Regions from separate parts of the Halomonas shantousis genome, predicted to be linked through region 2. Evidence: predicted binding sites of a transcription regulator. Region 2 holds the regulator's gene; each other region holds the start of a gene.
What was found. The regulator LexA, encoded in region 2, represses DNA repair genes until DNA is damaged. The targets are predictions, from matches to a motif close to TACTGTNTANNTANACAGTA.

Region 1 (3,835 bases), 220 kb from region 2:
AGCGCTGGCCGTTCTCGGCTCAGCTCTGGGTGCTGCCCAGGCCGCTCCGACACCTTCCAAGGCCGAACAAGGATCGACCTCGTCCGTTGCAGGGAGTACCGGCAATGGCCATGAGGGCGGCAGTTGCCCGTTGAACGACATGGAGCGCGAGTTGCTCGAGCGCGTCAACGAAGCGAGGGGGCAGGCCCGCCAGTGCGGCGACGAGAAATTCGAGGCAGTGAGGCCGCTGGATTGGAACTGCCGGCTCGAAGCTGCTGCCGAGGTTCACTCAAAAGACATGGCGGCAAACGAGTATTTCGACCATGCCAGTCCCGAGGGCGTGCAGATCGGTGAGCGGGTGAAGAACCAAGGCTACGACTGGATGGCGGTGGGTGAGAACATTGCCGTCGGGCAGGACTCTGTCGCTGCCGTTGTCGATGGCTGGCTCGCGAGTCCGGGGCACTGCGCCAACATCATGAATGACACGTTCACCGAGATGGGCGTGGCAAAGGCCGAGAATGTCGGGAAGATGTACTCTCCCTACTGGACCCAGGTCTTCGCTCGGCCTCGCTAACAGCATGCAACCTGCTCTCGGGCCACACTATGGGTGGCGGTCGCTTCTGCATCGACTCGCTTGGCCGCTGCCAGGGAGTGATCTAACCTCGAAGAAAGGCCACTGCGTGGAGGAGAAAGGCAGGCAGAGGACACGATGTCTATGTAACCGAGAGGGAAACGGCATGTCGCGATCTCGACAATGAAGCCCCCGGCATGGCCGATCAGCACCCGGCAACCTAGACTGAGAGACCGAGACACCTGTTTTCGTATAGAGTCCACGTTGATTCTCTGCCGACTGTCCTAACGCTGAATGAGGACACCAGAGACAAGGAGGTAACGATGAAGCGCGCGATTGGGATGGCAGTAGCCAATTGGTTGAGAAAGCCCGAGAACCGGCAGAAAGCCAAGCGTACAGCGCAGAAACTGTGGAACAAGCGCCAGGGCCGTAAAGGTTCGTGGGATAACAATGGTCCACAACAGTAACGTTAAGATTACTTTGCCTATTGATTTTTATAGCATTTCAGCTTGACGAAGCGAAGCGAAACGCCTAGATTCGCATTTACGGTAAGCAGCGGCCAGGGACGGTTGCCAGTTCAAGGTTGTGCGCGGTCAGGATGACCGAAGCTTGGGAATGCAGGCGCTAGAGGCAGGAAGCCAGTGATGCCAAGGATCCCATAGGCTTATCGTGATGCAGTGTTTCTCCCCTGCAAGGCCCGGCCAGCAATGGCCGGGCCTTATTAATTTCCTCTCCAGGTTCTGCCTGAAAAAGTTCCGCCTGAAAAGTCGATCGGCTCTTCACCCTCCCCGCCAGGCCGGTTCACCCGCCTACTGACCGGCAACGTGGGCGGTATCGCCACATATGTTAAACAGCAACTGTCAAACAGCAACACGCCCAAGCCCCCGCCGCCTCGCCACATTCCGGCAGCGCCTGACACCGATCACGGCATTGCTGCCTTTGCATTAGCGTTTGCCTAAGGCTTCATTTCGCTGAATACTGTATATAAAAACAGCATAGCGAGAGAGTGCCATGCCACGGATATGTTTGCAGACTCCCACTACGGCGCCCCAGCCAATGGCGCTCCCCTTCCCGGAAGTCCTCGCTCGGGCTGGAGTCTCCGGCTTTCCATCACCTGCTCAGGACTATGAGGAGCGGACACTAGACCTCAACGAGCGTCTGGTAAAACGCCCCGCCTCGACCTTCTTCATGCAGGTCGCGGGAGACAGCATGACCGGCTTCGGCATGCACGAGGGTGATCTTCTCGTCGTCGACCGCTCCCTGACGCCCCGCCCCGGCCAGATTCTGGCGGCGCTCGTCGAGGGTGAAATCATCGTCAAGCGCTACGAGATCCTCGAGGGCCGACCTCACCTCTGCTCCGCTCATCCCCGCTATGCACCGATCCCTCTCGACCGCCACGACTGCCAGATCTGGGGTGTAGTCCGCTCGGTGATCCACGAGTATCCAGTATGATCGGCCTCATCGATTGCAATAATTTCTATGTCAGCTGCGAACGTGTCTTTCAGCCTCATTTCGAAGGCGTCCCTCTCGGCGTCATGTCCAACAACGACGGGTGCGTCATCGCCCGCTCGCAGGAACTCAAGGCGCTGGGGGTCGAGATCGGGACCCCCGCCTTCAAGATCCACCGACGCGGCGTGATCCTGCTCTCCTCGAATTATGAGCTTTACGGTGACATGTCAAGCCGCGTTCAGGCAGTGCTCGAGGCGCTCTCGGCGGGCATCGAGCCCTACTCCATCGACGAGGTCTTCGTTCGCCTCGACGGTTTTGAAGCCGCCGCGCTGGCCGCTCACTGTCACGCACTACGCCGCCAAGTACGGCAATCTACCGGCCTGCCGGTCTCGATCGGCGTCGCCCCAACCCGCACACTTGCCAAGCTTGCCAGTCGCGCCGCCAAGCAAGTCCCAGCCTACGGCGGCGTCTGTATTCTCGAGGCGGAAGGCCCCGTCACGCAGGGGCTGCTGCAGCATGTCGCCCCGGGCGATATATGGGGTATCGGCCGCCGCCTGGCCGAAAGTCTCTACCTGTTGGGCTTGCGTACGGCCTGGGATCTGCGCAACGCAGACCCTCGGCACCTGCGACGCCGTTTCAGCGTGACGCTCGAACGTACCCTTCTCGAACTGCGTGGCATTCCGGCACTGGAGCTGCACGATATCAACGACGCCAGGCAACGCATCGTGACTTCACGCAGTTTCGGCCAGCCCACCGGCGAGCTTGCCGATCTCCGGGAAGCCGTACGTGAGTACGGACAGCGAGGCGCCGAGAGACTCCGTCAGCAGGGGCGCCTGGCCCGCGCCGTCCTGGTTTTTCTCAGAACCAACCGCCACCGGCAGGATCTGCCGCAATACCTCCCCAGTCTGGCCGTCGAACTGGAGCGCCCCACCGACGACAGCCGACCGATCCTTGCCGCCGCCAGACACGCTCTCGAGCGTATCTATCGCCCGCATTTTTCGTACATGAAAGCCGGGGTGATGCTGCTCGATCTGATCGACACCCGTCGGCAACAACTGTCACTGCTCGACACGCCGCAGAGCGCCGGCGAGCGCAAACGTAGCGAAACGCTGATGGCAACCCTGGACGAGTTGAACCGGAGGATGGGGCGCGGCACGGTCAGGCTGGGCATGGCGTCGGATGATGCCGCCTGGCAGCTGCGCTGTGCCCAACGCACGCCCCGCTGGACGACGAGATGGGACGAGATTCCCCGCATCAGGATCCGCTAGCGCCCTGCGCTCCCCCTCCCTTCGATGGCGCTTTTCTGCGCTGATAGCAGCGATGCCACTACTATGCGGCTTTGTCGGGATGCCCGGTAGCAACTACAGTCTGGATAGCATTCAGGCAACACGACGAATCGGGAGCCGTATGATCACCAAGGAAGCTATCGACCTGGCCCGGAAAGCTCCCGGGCTGCATTCTCACCACCAGGCCGATACTGGCCCCGAAGCCACCGCCCTGCGCGCCATCGGCTCGGAAATCGCAAAGCTTGCCCAACTCAACGGGCAGATGGATGCAGAAGAAGCCATCGATCAGGCCGTTGCCCGTTACAGCGGTGTGGGGCTGGACCGCGACCTTGCCGAACAGGCCTACCGTTCCGCGGCCCGCTGAAGCACGCTGCGATCAAGCAGATGAGGCCGCTGCCTGTCTCGAACGGGGAATGTTCGCTACCTTGTGATAAGAATTCACTCACTCAGGAGCACGCCGTGACCACAGAAAGCGTCAGTCAGGACAGGATGGTCGAGCTATTGAAGGGCTGCACCGGAGGCGAGCGTGTCGTCGTCGACTACGACGGCG
Region 2 (3,835 bases):
GCCTGGTTGGGTGCCTCGCTGGCCAACGTCATCGACGAATCGACCCTGACGCTGGTCGTCGGGTTTGCCTTCGTGGCGATAGGGCTGTGGCTGTTGCGTCCCGATGACGAGGATGACCTCGATGCCGGGTCGGCCCTTCACGGCGTTTTCCTGACGTCCTTCGTCCTGTTTTCCCTGGCCGAGATCGGCGACAAGACGCAACTGGCGACAGTGCTGCTAGGGGCACGGTTCCATGACATGCTCGCGGTAACCGTGGGAACGACCCTGGCCATGATGATGGTCAATGCGCCCGTCCTCTGGGCAGGCAATCGTTTCTGCAAGAAACTACCGCTCAAGAGCATTCACTTCGGCGCGAGTATGATGTTCATCGCCATCGGGCTGTGGACGCTCGTCGTCCAATCCGGATGGCTGGTCTCCTGACGATCTCGGCTAGTCATCTGACGGCCTCGGCTAGTCATATAATACGGTCGGCTTGCCTGCCCCGGCAGAACCTAATCGAACAGTCCCAACTGCTGCGTGTCGCTTTGCGCCGCCAGTCTTACCCCGACGCCGAGCAGCCTGACGGGACGCTTGCCGCGTTGCCAGGCGTTTTCCATCAGCGGCAGGAACTCCTCCATCTCGACAACAAAGCCACGGCATTCCAGCGTCGTGCTGGTGAAATCGTCAAAGCGAACCTTGACGAACAGCTTGCTTGCCGCTGGGTTTCCATGCCGTGCCAGTCGCTCTGTCAAGCGCTCGACAAGGGGATGCAGCGCCTCCCGGCAAGCAGCCAGGCCGGGAAGGTCATGGGCGAACGTCGTCTCCACGCTGACCGACTTGCGCTCTCGCTCCACCTTGACGGGACGCTCATCGATACCGCGAGCCAGTTCGAACAGCCGGTAGCCGAACTTGCCAAAGCGCTCGTTCAAGGCCTCCAGGGTCCAGCGGCGTAGATCCGCACACGTGCGAATCTCCATGCTTTCCAGTTTCGCAGCGGTTGCGGGCCCTACGCCATGGAGTCGCTTCACCTCGAGCTGATTGATGAACTGCTCGACTCTGTCAGGCGTGATCACGAACAGGCCATCGGGTTTCTGCCAATCACTGGCTACCTTGGCCAGGAACTTGTTGGGAGCGACGCCGACGGAAACGGTGATGCCGGTCTGGGTAAGCACTTCCTGTTTCAACCAGTGCGCCATCCAGGTGGCGCTGCCATGCCAGCCGGTGACGGCGGAAACGTCGAGGTAGGCCTCGTCCAGAGAAAGCGGTTCGACCCAGGGGGTGAGAGCATGAAAGATGGCCTGGATCTGAGCGGACACGCTACGGTACTTGCCGAAATCCGGGGGCAGAAGCGTCAGGTGGGGACATAGACGCAGCGCCCTGGCAGTCGGCATCGCCGAATGGATGCCGAAAGCACGGGCTGGGTAGTTGCATGTCGCCACCACACCGCGCTGCGCAGGACTTCCTCCGATGGCCAGTGGAACATGGCGCAGGCCCGGATCATCGCGCATCTCCACTGCGGCATAGAAGCAGTCGCAATCGGCATGGAGGATCTTGCGCATCGTTGCGGATCAGTGCAGGCCCTTGCCGTCTCCACCACGGATCACGCCGACGCCCAGGCCTTCGATTTCCAGCTGCTGGTGTCGCAAGTCGATCTCGATGGGGGCAAAGTCGGCATTTTCCGCGATTAGCCAGACATGGTGTCCCTGGCGCTTGAAGCGTTTGACCGTGACATCGTCCTCGAGGCGCGCCACGACGATCTGGCCGTTCTGCACGCGCTGGGTGCGATGCACCGCCAGCAAGTCGCCATCGAAGATGCCGACATCCTTCATCGACAGGCCGCGCACGCGCAGAAGGTAGTCGGCCCGTGGCGTGAAGTAATCGGGAGGCAGCGGGCAGTGGCGGTCGATGTGGGCGGCGGCGAGAATGGGGCTGCCGGCGGCGACTTCGCCAATGATGGGTAGCCCCTGATCATTGGCGGCAGTGAGGGCCTCCGCTTCCGGCGCTGCCAGGCGTATGCCTCGAGAAGTGCCGGGAATCATGCGAATCACGCCCTTGCGATCCAGCGCACGCAGATGCTCTTCCGCGGCGTTGGGAGAGCGAAACCCCAGTGCCCGTGCGATTTCAGCCCGCGTCGGGGGGTAGCCGAATTCATTCATGGTCTTGACGATGAAGTCATAGACGTTTTGCTGGCGCGGCGTGAGCGGGCGGGACATGCAACCTCCGCGGAGTTGTGTGGAGAGCTGGAAGTGTTCAAGCGTACAGTATGGGATTGTATCCAGTATTTGCGCGGCTGCAACTGCTTCCTGTCGCGTATCGGCGGCAAGCAGGGGGCGTTTAATTGCGACATTGAGGGAAAATCGCCGATCGCGTAGAATCGAAGGGCGTTTAAAACAACTGTTTATGCTGGGAAGCGAGGCATCCCCATGGCTCAGACCGATACCGTGACGCGCATCCTGGACACTGCCGAAGTGCTTTTTGCCGAGCGCGGGTTTGCCGAAACGTCATTGCGCAACATCACCAGCAAGGCCAAGGTGAATCTGGCTGCGGTGAACTACCATTTTGGCTCGAAGAAATCGTTGATTCAGGCGGTCTTTGCTCGCTATCTCGACCCCTTCACCGAGCGTTTTCATGCTGCCCTGGACACTCTCGAGGCCCGCCATCCCGATGGTGTGATTCCCCTTGAAGTGTTGCTGGAAACCATGGCGCGCAGCGTACTCGAGGTACCTGCCGAGCGAAACAGCCTGAAGGTGTTCATGCGTCTGCTGGGGCTTGCCTATACCCAGGCGCAAGGGCATCTGCGCCGCTATATCCAGGAGCACTACGGCAGTGTCTTTGCGCGTTTCACGGCGCTGGTGCGACGTGCGACGCCCGACCTGCCGGATGGCGAACGTTTCTGGCGCCTGCACTTCATGCTGGGATCGGTGATTTTCACCTTCTCCGGTCTCGATGCGCTGCGCGATATCGCCGAGAAGGATTTTGGCGAGCATGTCAGCGTACGCGAGCTGATCCGGCGTCTGCGTCCGGTGGTGGTCGCGGGTATGACGGCTCCCTTGCCGACTACCGAAATCAAGCAGGCGGGGTGAGCGATGCGAGCCCCCTGCCTGAGACAGTTGCCTCCCGAACAGGGAGTCTGGCTGGAAATCGATGTGACTCAGCAGCAACTCTGCGTGTGGCAGGGGCGCGAAGCTCAGGTCCGGTATGCGATCTCGACGGCGGCGGCGGGGGCAGGGCAGCGTGAAGGCAGCGGTCAGACCCCGCTGGGCTGGCATTATGTCCGGGCCGCCATTGGTGCAGGTCAGCCCGTCGGCAGCGTGTTCCGCGGGCGTCGTCCTACCGGCGAGATCTACAGCGCGTCGTTGGCGCAGGCCAATCCTCACCGCGACTGGATACTGACGCGCATCCTGTGGCTTTGCGGACTGGAGCGTAGCGTGAATCGCGGTGGTGAGAATGACAGCCAGCGACGCTATATTTATCTGCATGGCACGCCACCCAGCGAGCCGATGGGTGTTGCCGCTTCGCACGGCTGCGTTCGCCTGCGCGATGAAGATCTGCTGGAGGTCTTTGAGCGGGCCGGGCCTGGGACGCCTGTCTGGCTGCATCTCTAGAGCTCCGGCATTTCAGCATGGGCCGCGTTGCTGCCAGGACGAAATGCCATGGACCCCGATCCTCTGTTATGGTCCGGACGGCTCGATTAGAATTCTTTTTTCATATTCCAGGAACGTGACGATGACCCAACCTCTCGGGCCGGTAATGCTGGATCTGGAAGGCATTACCTTGACGCAGGAAGAGCGGCAGCTACTGGCGCGTCCCGAAGTCGGCGGCGTCATCCTGTTTGCCCGCAACACGCAGAGCGCGG
Region 3 (3,835 bases), 1.0 Mb from region 2:
CACGGTGACCCACAGCTTCTCCTTGGGCAGCCCCAGCACCTCGGTCAGGAACGTCCAGGCAAAGCGGATCGCATCGCGCTTGAAGTAGTCACCGAAGCTGAAATTGCCCAGCATCTCGAAGAAGGTATGGTGGCGCGCGGTATAGCCGACGTTGTCCAGATCGTTGTGCTTGCCGCCGGCCCGCACGCAGCGCTGCGCCGAGGTGGCGCGCACGTAGGGGCGCGGATCGCGACCGAGGAAGACGTCCTTGAACGGCACCATGCCGGCATTGGTGAACAGCAGCGTCGGATCGTTGCCCGGCACCAGCGAGCTCGACGGCACGATGGTGTGCCCCTGCTCCTCGAAGAAGGTTAGAAAGGCCTGTCTGATATCTGCGCTTTTCATAGAAGATCCGTGGCGATGTTGGGCACTGCGGGCACGCAGCTCTTCCCTGCGGCTTGTGGACGGAAACGCGGGCAAATGACGGCAAACGTGCGCCCTGAGCCGTCACAAAGCGCATTAGTATAACGCGTTCGGCGCGGGACTAAAGAGGAGGTGAGACGCGAAACGCCACAGAAAGGGCGCGATAGCAGGTGAAACCCGGCACCAGGCGCAAGGTGTCGCACTTCACTGCGAGGCTTCGGATGGGCTCATGACCAGGCATGGCCAAGAGCGTAACGGACCTGGGAAAAATCGAAACCGCGCCCGGCGAGAAAACGCTCTCGCCGGGCACGTTCACGCGGCCCCTGGCCGGGGCCGTCGAAGCGGCGTGCCAGAGTCTCGCAAGCCAATTGTTGCCAATCGACTTCCACCGCTTCCAGAGACATGGCAATCAGGGAGGAGTCGATACCGCGCGCCCCCAGCTCGGCACGAATCTTGACCGGACCCTGGCCGCGCATGATACGCGAGCGCACGAAGACCTCGGCAAACCGGGTATCCGACTGCAACCCCTGCTCGGCCAGCGCATCGAGCGCCTCGTTGATGGCAACGCTCTCGTGACCGCGAGCCCGCAACCGGGTCATCAGCTCGGCGCGAGAATACTCGCGCCGACCCAGCAGACGGATCGCATCGTCTCGTGGCGTGGACTCGCCCGGCGTGGACTCGCTCGGTGTCGAAGACCGAAGCATGGCTTACAGCAACGTGTCGTCGCCGAGATCGTCCACTTCCGCCGCCTCGGGCTCTTCCTTCTCCTTGGGCGTCGGCGTGGAAAGCAGCTGACCACGGATCTGGGTCTCGATCTCGTCCATGATTGCCGGGTTGTCCTCGAGGAACTGCGCGGCGTTGGCCTTGCCCTGGCCGATCTTGTTGCCCTGATAGCTGTACCAGGCACCGGCCTTGTCGACCAGCTTGCACTGCACGCCAAGATCGACCACTTCGCCGGCATGGTAGATGCCCTTGCCGTAGAGAATCTGGAACTCGGCCTGACGGAACGGTGGCGCCACCTTGTTCTTGACCACCTTGACACGGGTTTCGTTGCCCGTGACTTCATCGCCCTGCTTGACCGATCCGGTACGTCGGATATCGAGGCGCACGCTGGAATAGAACTTCAGCGCGTTGCCCCCGGTGGTGGTTTCCGGGTTGCCGAACATCACCCCGATCTTCATGCGGATCTGGTTGATGAACACCACCATGCAGTTGGCATTCTTGATGTTGCCGGTAATCTTGCGCAACGCCTGGGACATCAGGCGCGCCTGCAGCCCGACGTGGGAATCGCCCATCTCGCCTTCGATTTCGGCACGCGGGGTGAGCGCCGCTACCGAGTCGATGATGATCACGTCGACACCGCCGGAGCGCACCAGCATGTCGCAAATCTCCAGCGCCTGCTCGCCGGTGTCCGGCTGCGAGACCAGCAGATCGTCGAGATTGACGCCCAGTTTCTCGGCGTAGCTCGGATCCAGCGCATGCTCGGCATCGATGAAGGCGCAGGTCTTGCCCTGCTTCTGGGCCTGGGCGATGACCGACAGGGTCAGCGTGGTCTTGCCCGAGGACTCCGGCCCGAAGATCTCGACGACGCGACCGAAAGGCAAGCCACCGATCCCCAGCGCGATATCCAGGCCCAGCGATCCGGTGGATACCGAAGGCATCACGACCCGCGGCGTGTCGCCCAGGCGCATGACGGTGCCCTTGCCGAACTGGCGCTCGATCTGGGACAGCGCCGCATTGAGAGCTTTGGAACGGTTGTCGTCCTGTGCCATGAACGTCTCCTGTTAGGACGTGAAAAGAGAGACGCAGCGCACCGGCCGGTCTCGATACTGCATAAAACACTGTATGACTAGACAGTATTATGACGAAAAAATTCCGTGCCGCCTATAGAAAAAGCGCGCCAATTCGTCCTGAATCGCGACACCCAGCGCCAAGCCGTTGAAGTGGCGTAGACATCCGTGTCACGCAGCCTCCAGGCGAGCCACCAGAGCCGCCAGCGCCACGCGTACCGCCTGTTCGCGTACCGCTCGGCGATCTCCCGCAAGGCACTGGCAGAGCGCCTCCTGCGACCGCTCGTCCCCCCAGGCAAACCACACCGTCCCCACCGGCTTCTCGGCGCTGCCCCCACCCGGCCCGGCAATGCCGCTGATCGCCACGCCCAGCGCCGCACCGCTCTCCCGGCAGGCACCCGCCACCATGGCCGCCACCGTCTCGCGACTCACGGCGCCATGCGTGGCCAGGGTCGACTCGCTCACGCCCAGCAGACGCGCCTTGGCGCCGTTGGAGTAGGTCACGTAACCGGTCTCGAAGTAGCCCGAGCTGCCGGCAATGGCGGTGATGGCGCTGGCGACGCCGCCTCCGGTGCAGGACTCGGCAGTCGTGACCGACACGCCACGCGCCAGGCAAGCCCGCCCGAGCCGCTCACTCAAAGCGTCGCTGTCGAGGCGCATCAGGGCATCAGGAATCGAAGGCATGTGCAACTCCACGGGGCAGATAGGCGAAATTGGCATCCGGCGTCGACAGCCTCCTGACGATGGACACCTGAGCGCGTAGAATAGTGCCATTTGATCCCGATTGCAGACCCCAGCAACAAGGACCCGCATGGCACAGGCCACCGCGACTCAGCATACGCCGATGATGGCGCAGTATCTCAAGATCAAGCGCGAACACCCCGATGTGCTGCTTTTCTATCGCATGGGGGATTTCTACGAGCTGTTCTTCGACGATGCCAAGCGTGCCGCCCAGTTACTCGACATCACCCTGACCGCCCGCGGGCAGTCGTCAGGCAAGCCGATTCCCATGGCCGGCGTGCCCTACCATAGCGCCGAAGGCTATCTGGCACGACTGGTCAGGGCCGGCGAATCCGTGGCGATCTGTGAGCAGATGGGCGACCCGGCCGCAGCCAAGGGCCCGGTCGAACGTCAGGTGGTACGCATCGTGACCCCGGGCACCCTTCACGACGAGGCCCTGCTCGATGCACGCCGCGACAACCTGCTGGTCGCCCTGCATGCTCACGAGGATCACTGGGGCCTGGCCTGGCTGGAACTCTCGAGCGGCCATTTCTGCGTGCTGGAAGTCGACAGTGATGCCGACATGCTGGCCGAGATCCATCGCCTCTCCCCTGCGGAGCTGCTGGCGGCGGAGAGTCTCGACCTGCCGCCGGCGCTGGCCGAGCGTGCCGGCCTCAAGCGTCAGAGTGACTGGCTGTTCGACGGCGAAACCGCCGAGCGGCTGTTGTGCGACCAGTTCGGCGTCGCCGATCTGCGCGGTTTCGGCTGCGCGCATCTGTCGCGAGCCATCACGGCGGCCGGCGTGCTGCTCGACTATGCCCGCGACACCCAGCGCTCGCGCCTGCCTCACGTCACGGCACTCGCCGTGGAAGCCCGCGACGAGTCGGTGGTCATCGATGCCGCCAGCCGCCGCAATCTGGAGA
Region 4 (3,835 bases), 780 kb from region 2:
GCCACTGTCCCATCGGGACGGGAAGGCGTTGTCGAGGGAGCCGCGCAGGCTCCCGGCGCGTCAGTCCGGAGACCGGCCTGCGTCTCTGCTCTGGCTGATGCGGAGGGCTTCGCCAGTGGCGTCGGTATCCCATCCGTTTTGCTCCAGGCGAAACTGCACCCGTCGTCACCCCTGTCCTCCTCATCGCGTACCGAAGTCTACGCGCTTGAGGATACCTTGATGTTCATGCACTACCGAAAATCGACGCTATGGCTGGCCATGGCCATGGCGACCACCACGCCGGTTCACGCCGACCAGCGCCTGAGCGATCTTCAGGTCACCGCCAACCGCCTGTCCCAATCTCAGGCCGACGTTCTCGCCAGCACCACCGTCATCGACCGCGACGAGATCGAGCGCTTGCAGGCCGACTCCGTGGTTGAGCTGCTGCAGGGACGCGCAGGCATCGAGCTGGCCCGTAGCGGCACGCGCGGCAACCAGACCAGCCTGTTCATGCGCGGCACCAATTCCGATCATGCCCTGGTGCTGGTCGACGGCGTCAGGATCGCTTCGGCCACCGACGGCTCGATCAACTGGGAGTTCCTGCCGGTCACGGCCATCGAGCGCATCGAGATCGTCCGTGGCCCGCGAGCCGCCGCCTACGGCGCCGACGCCATCGGCGGGGTCATCAATGTTCTCACCCGCCGCGCCGAACAGGATGGCCAACAGGCCACGCTCGACCTGCGCACCGGTCAGCAGGGCAGCTCCCGCCAGAGCGCCTGGTTCTCCTCCGTGGAGCGCGGCACGCGCCTGTCGGCACTGATCGACAATGAAAGCACCAACGGCTTTTCGGCTCGCGCCAACGGCAGCGACGACGACGGCTTCGACCAGACCACCGGCAAGATCGCCGTCGAACACGCCTTTGCCGACCGCGCCGACCTGCGCGTCTCGTTGATGCGCTCGAAGACCGATTACGACTATGACGATTGCGGCTATCCCTACAGCGCCGACTGTCGCGGCGAAGGCACGCAGCAGGTGGCATCGGCCTCCCTCGACACGCATCTCTCGCGTGACTGGGACATGGTGCTGACCGCCGCCCAGTCACGGGAATCGCGCGAGCAGTTCGTCGAGGGCGCGGCCAGCGGAGAAACCTCGACGCGCCGCAATGCGTTCAGCGTGACTCACCAGTTCCGTACCGAGGCAGGCAGCGCGGCGCTGGGCGTGGACTACCGCGACGAGTCGCTGACCTCTCCTGACGATTACGCCCGGGACAGCCGCGACAACTGGGGCATGTTCGGCAACTGGCAAGCCCAGTACGGCCGGCACGCGCTATCCGCCGGCCTGCGCTATGACGACGACGAATTCTTCGGTGACTACACCACCGGCAGCCTGGCGTACGCCTATACGCTCACTGCCAGTCAGGAGATCGGCGCCAGCTACGGCACCGCCTTCAATGCCCCGAGCTTCCTCGATCTGTACGGCCCTTATGGCGCCAATCCCGACCTGGACGCCGAGGAGTCCCGCACCGCCGAACTGTTCTGGCGTCTGCGCCGGGATCGCTGGCATCTGGAAGTGGCGGCATTCGATACCCACGTCGACGAGCTGATCGACTACGACCCGCTCACCTACATTCCCTACAACACTGGCGAAGCCCGCATTCGCGGCGTCGAGCTGACGGGAGGATGGCGTTCGGCGCATTGGCTCCTCTCCGCTTCGTTGACCCACCAGGATCCGGAAGATCGCGATACCGGCGAGCGCCTGGCACGTCGGGCACGCACCTTCGGCCGTCTGGCCGCCGACTACCATCTCGCCGACTGGCGCTTCGGCGCCACGCTGCGCAGCGCCTCCGACCGCAGCGACATCGAGATCGCGTATCCGTACGGTGACACCACGGTCGGCGGCTACGGCGTGGTCGATCTGCGTGCGGCCTGGCAGGTCACGCCGAAGATCGAGCTTTCCGCCGAGGTCGAGAACCTCTTCGACCGGGACTATCAGCTGGTCAATGGCTACAACACCCGGGATCGCTACGTCGAGGGTGGCATTACCCTGCGTCTCTGAGCCTCGGCCGGCAGGCCTGCACCAAAGGGCGCCCGCGTCGGGGCGCCCTGTTGCATTGCGATCGCCTAAACACCGCCTCTATACTGTTCAAAAATACAGTATCGAGGAAACCGGTTCATGAGCGTTCGTCACCCCTCCACGCCGCGCAAGGGCCGGGGCGCGACCTTCGACCCCCACAACCGTTTCGCGCCGACGGCCAGCGATGCCGTCGACGACGGCTGGTGGCAGGAAGCCCTGCCGGACCGCCTGGCCACGCAGGTGACCGAGGAAGTCGCCCGCAGCGCCCTGTCCTGGAACACCTCGCCGGATCTGGGCTTCGACCGTTCGGTGAACCCTTACCGCGGCTGCGAGCATGGCTGCATCTACTGCTATGCCCGTCCCAGCCACGCCTACTGGGATCTGTCGCCAGGGCTCGACTTCGAGACCCGCCTGATCGCCCGGACCGGCCTGGTCGAGCGCCTGCGCGAGGAGTTCTGCAAGCCGGGTTACGTCTGTCGCCCGATCAACCTGTCCGGCAACACCGATTGCTATCAGCCCCTGGAAGCCGAGCGGCGGACGACCCGCGCGATTCTCGAGTGCCTGCTTGAGTGTCGTCATCCGGTGACCATCGTCACCAAGAGCGCTCTGATCCTGCGCGATCGCGACCTGCTCGCCGAGATGGCCCGGCATCGCCTGGTGCGGGTCTTCATCAGCCTGACCAGTCTCGACGACACGCTCAAGCGCACATTGGAGCCGCGTGCGGCCTCCGCCGGCGCCCGCCTGAAGACGATGCGCGAACTCGCCGCGGCCGGTATCCCGGTCGGCACGCTGATGGCACCGCTCATTCCCGGCCTGAACGATCACGAACTGGAAGGTCTGCTCGGCGCCGCCCGCGACCATGGCGCCCAGACGGCCGGCTGGGTGCTGCTGCGCCTGCCCCACGAGGTCGCCCCGCTGTTCGAGGATTGGCTGCAGGCGCATTACCCCGAGCGGGCCGCCAAGGTCATGAGCCTGATGCGCCAATGCCGGGACGGGCACGACAACGATCCCCGCTTTGGCCAGCGCATGCGTGGCGAAGGGGTGTTCGCCGAACTCCTCGCGCAACGTTTCGCCAAGGCGGTGCGGCGCCTGGAACTGCATCGGCGGGCCGACATGGCGCTGGACTGCAGCGCCTTTCGGCCTCCGCACCGCCAGGGGGACCTGTTCGTGTAGATGACGTCGGCCTCGCCCTGTCATAGGCTTGGACCGCCCATGTTCTTTCATCCTCAGGAGCGACCGATGACCGACCGCGACCGCCGTCACCAGCAATCGATGCAGAAACTCAAGGCCCATGTCGACGAAAAGGTCGCCGCCGCCCAGGAACAGCGCGGCCTGCTGCTGGTCTTCACCGGCAACGGCAAGGGCAAGACCACCGCCGCCTGGGGTACCGTGACCCGCGCCCTGGGCTACGGCTACCAGGTCGGCGTGGTGCAGTTCATCAAGGGACTCTGGGAATGCGGCGAGCGCGAGCGTCTGATCGACGATCCCAACCTCGAGGTGCAGATCATGGCCACCGGTTTCACCTGGGACACGCAGGACCGCGAGGCCGACACCGCTGCGTGTCAGCGCGTGTGGCAAGAGGCGGCACGGCTGCTGGCCGACGCCGCCGTCTACCTGGTGGTGCTCGACGAAATCACCTACATGCTCAAGTTCGGCTATCTGGACATCGAAACCGTCAGACACGCCCTCGCCAACCGACCGCCCGAACAGACGGTGATCGTCACCGGGCGCAACGCCCATCGCGACCTGATCGCCATGGCCGATACCGTCACCGAGATGCAGG

Region 1: a site for LexA is predicted at 1,527-1,546, ahead of ACYQ12_RS12515 (LexA family protein). Genes of this name have one in related genera too.
Region 3: a site for LexA is predicted at 2,242-2,261, ahead of recA (recombinase RecA). Genes of this name have one in related genera too.
Region 4: a site for LexA is predicted at 2,116-2,135, ahead of ACYQ12_RS07795 (PA0069 family radical SAM protein). Genes of this name have one in related genera too.

The regions. Positions count from the first base shown of each region.
Region 1 covers NZ_BAAIER010000002.1:2,593,289-2,597,123, forward strand. The annotation lists gene ACYQ12_RS12505 (CAP domain-containing protein) at 1-553, shown strand, start outside; gene ACYQ12_RS12510 (hypothetical protein) at 874-1,017, shown strand; gene ACYQ12_RS12515 (LexA family protein) at 1,562-2,002, shown strand; gene ACYQ12_RS12520 (Y-family DNA polymerase) at 1,999-3,267, shown strand; gene ACYQ12_RS12525 (hypothetical protein) at 3,407-3,649, shown strand; gene ACYQ12_RS12530 (hypothetical protein) at 3,745-3,835, shown strand, end outside.
Region 2 covers NZ_BAAIER010000002.1:2,372,724-2,376,558, reverse strand. The annotation lists gene ACYQ12_RS11400 (TMEM165/GDT1 family protein) at 1-420, shown strand, start outside; gene dinB (DNA polymerase IV) at 492-1,538, opposite strand; gene lexA (transcriptional repressor LexA) at 1,548-2,192, opposite strand; gene ACYQ12_RS11385 (TetR/AcrR family transcriptional regulator) at 2,403-3,062, shown strand; gene ACYQ12_RS11380 (L,D-transpeptidase family protein) at 3,066-3,584, shown strand; gene nagZ (beta-N-acetylhexosaminidase) at 3,706-3,835, shown strand, end outside.
Region 3 covers NZ_BAAIER010000002.1:3,375,240-3,379,074, forward strand. The annotation lists gene alaS (alanine--tRNA ligase) at 1-384, opposite strand, end outside; gene ACYQ12_RS15965 (regulatory protein RecX) at 630-1,106, opposite strand; gene recA (recombinase RecA) at 1,110-2,174, opposite strand; gene ACYQ12_RS15975 (CinA family protein) at 2,364-2,876, opposite strand; gene mutS (DNA mismatch repair protein MutS) at 3,004-3,835, shown strand, end outside.
Region 4 covers NZ_BAAIER010000002.1:1,589,183-1,593,017, reverse strand. The annotation lists cobalamin riboswitch at 1-95, shown strand, start outside; gene ACYQ12_RS07800 (TonB-dependent receptor domain-containing protein) at 220-2,034, shown strand; gene ACYQ12_RS07795 (PA0069 family radical SAM protein) at 2,152-3,225, shown strand; gene cobO (cob(I)yrinic acid a,c-diamide adenosyltransferase) at 3,292-3,835, shown strand, end outside.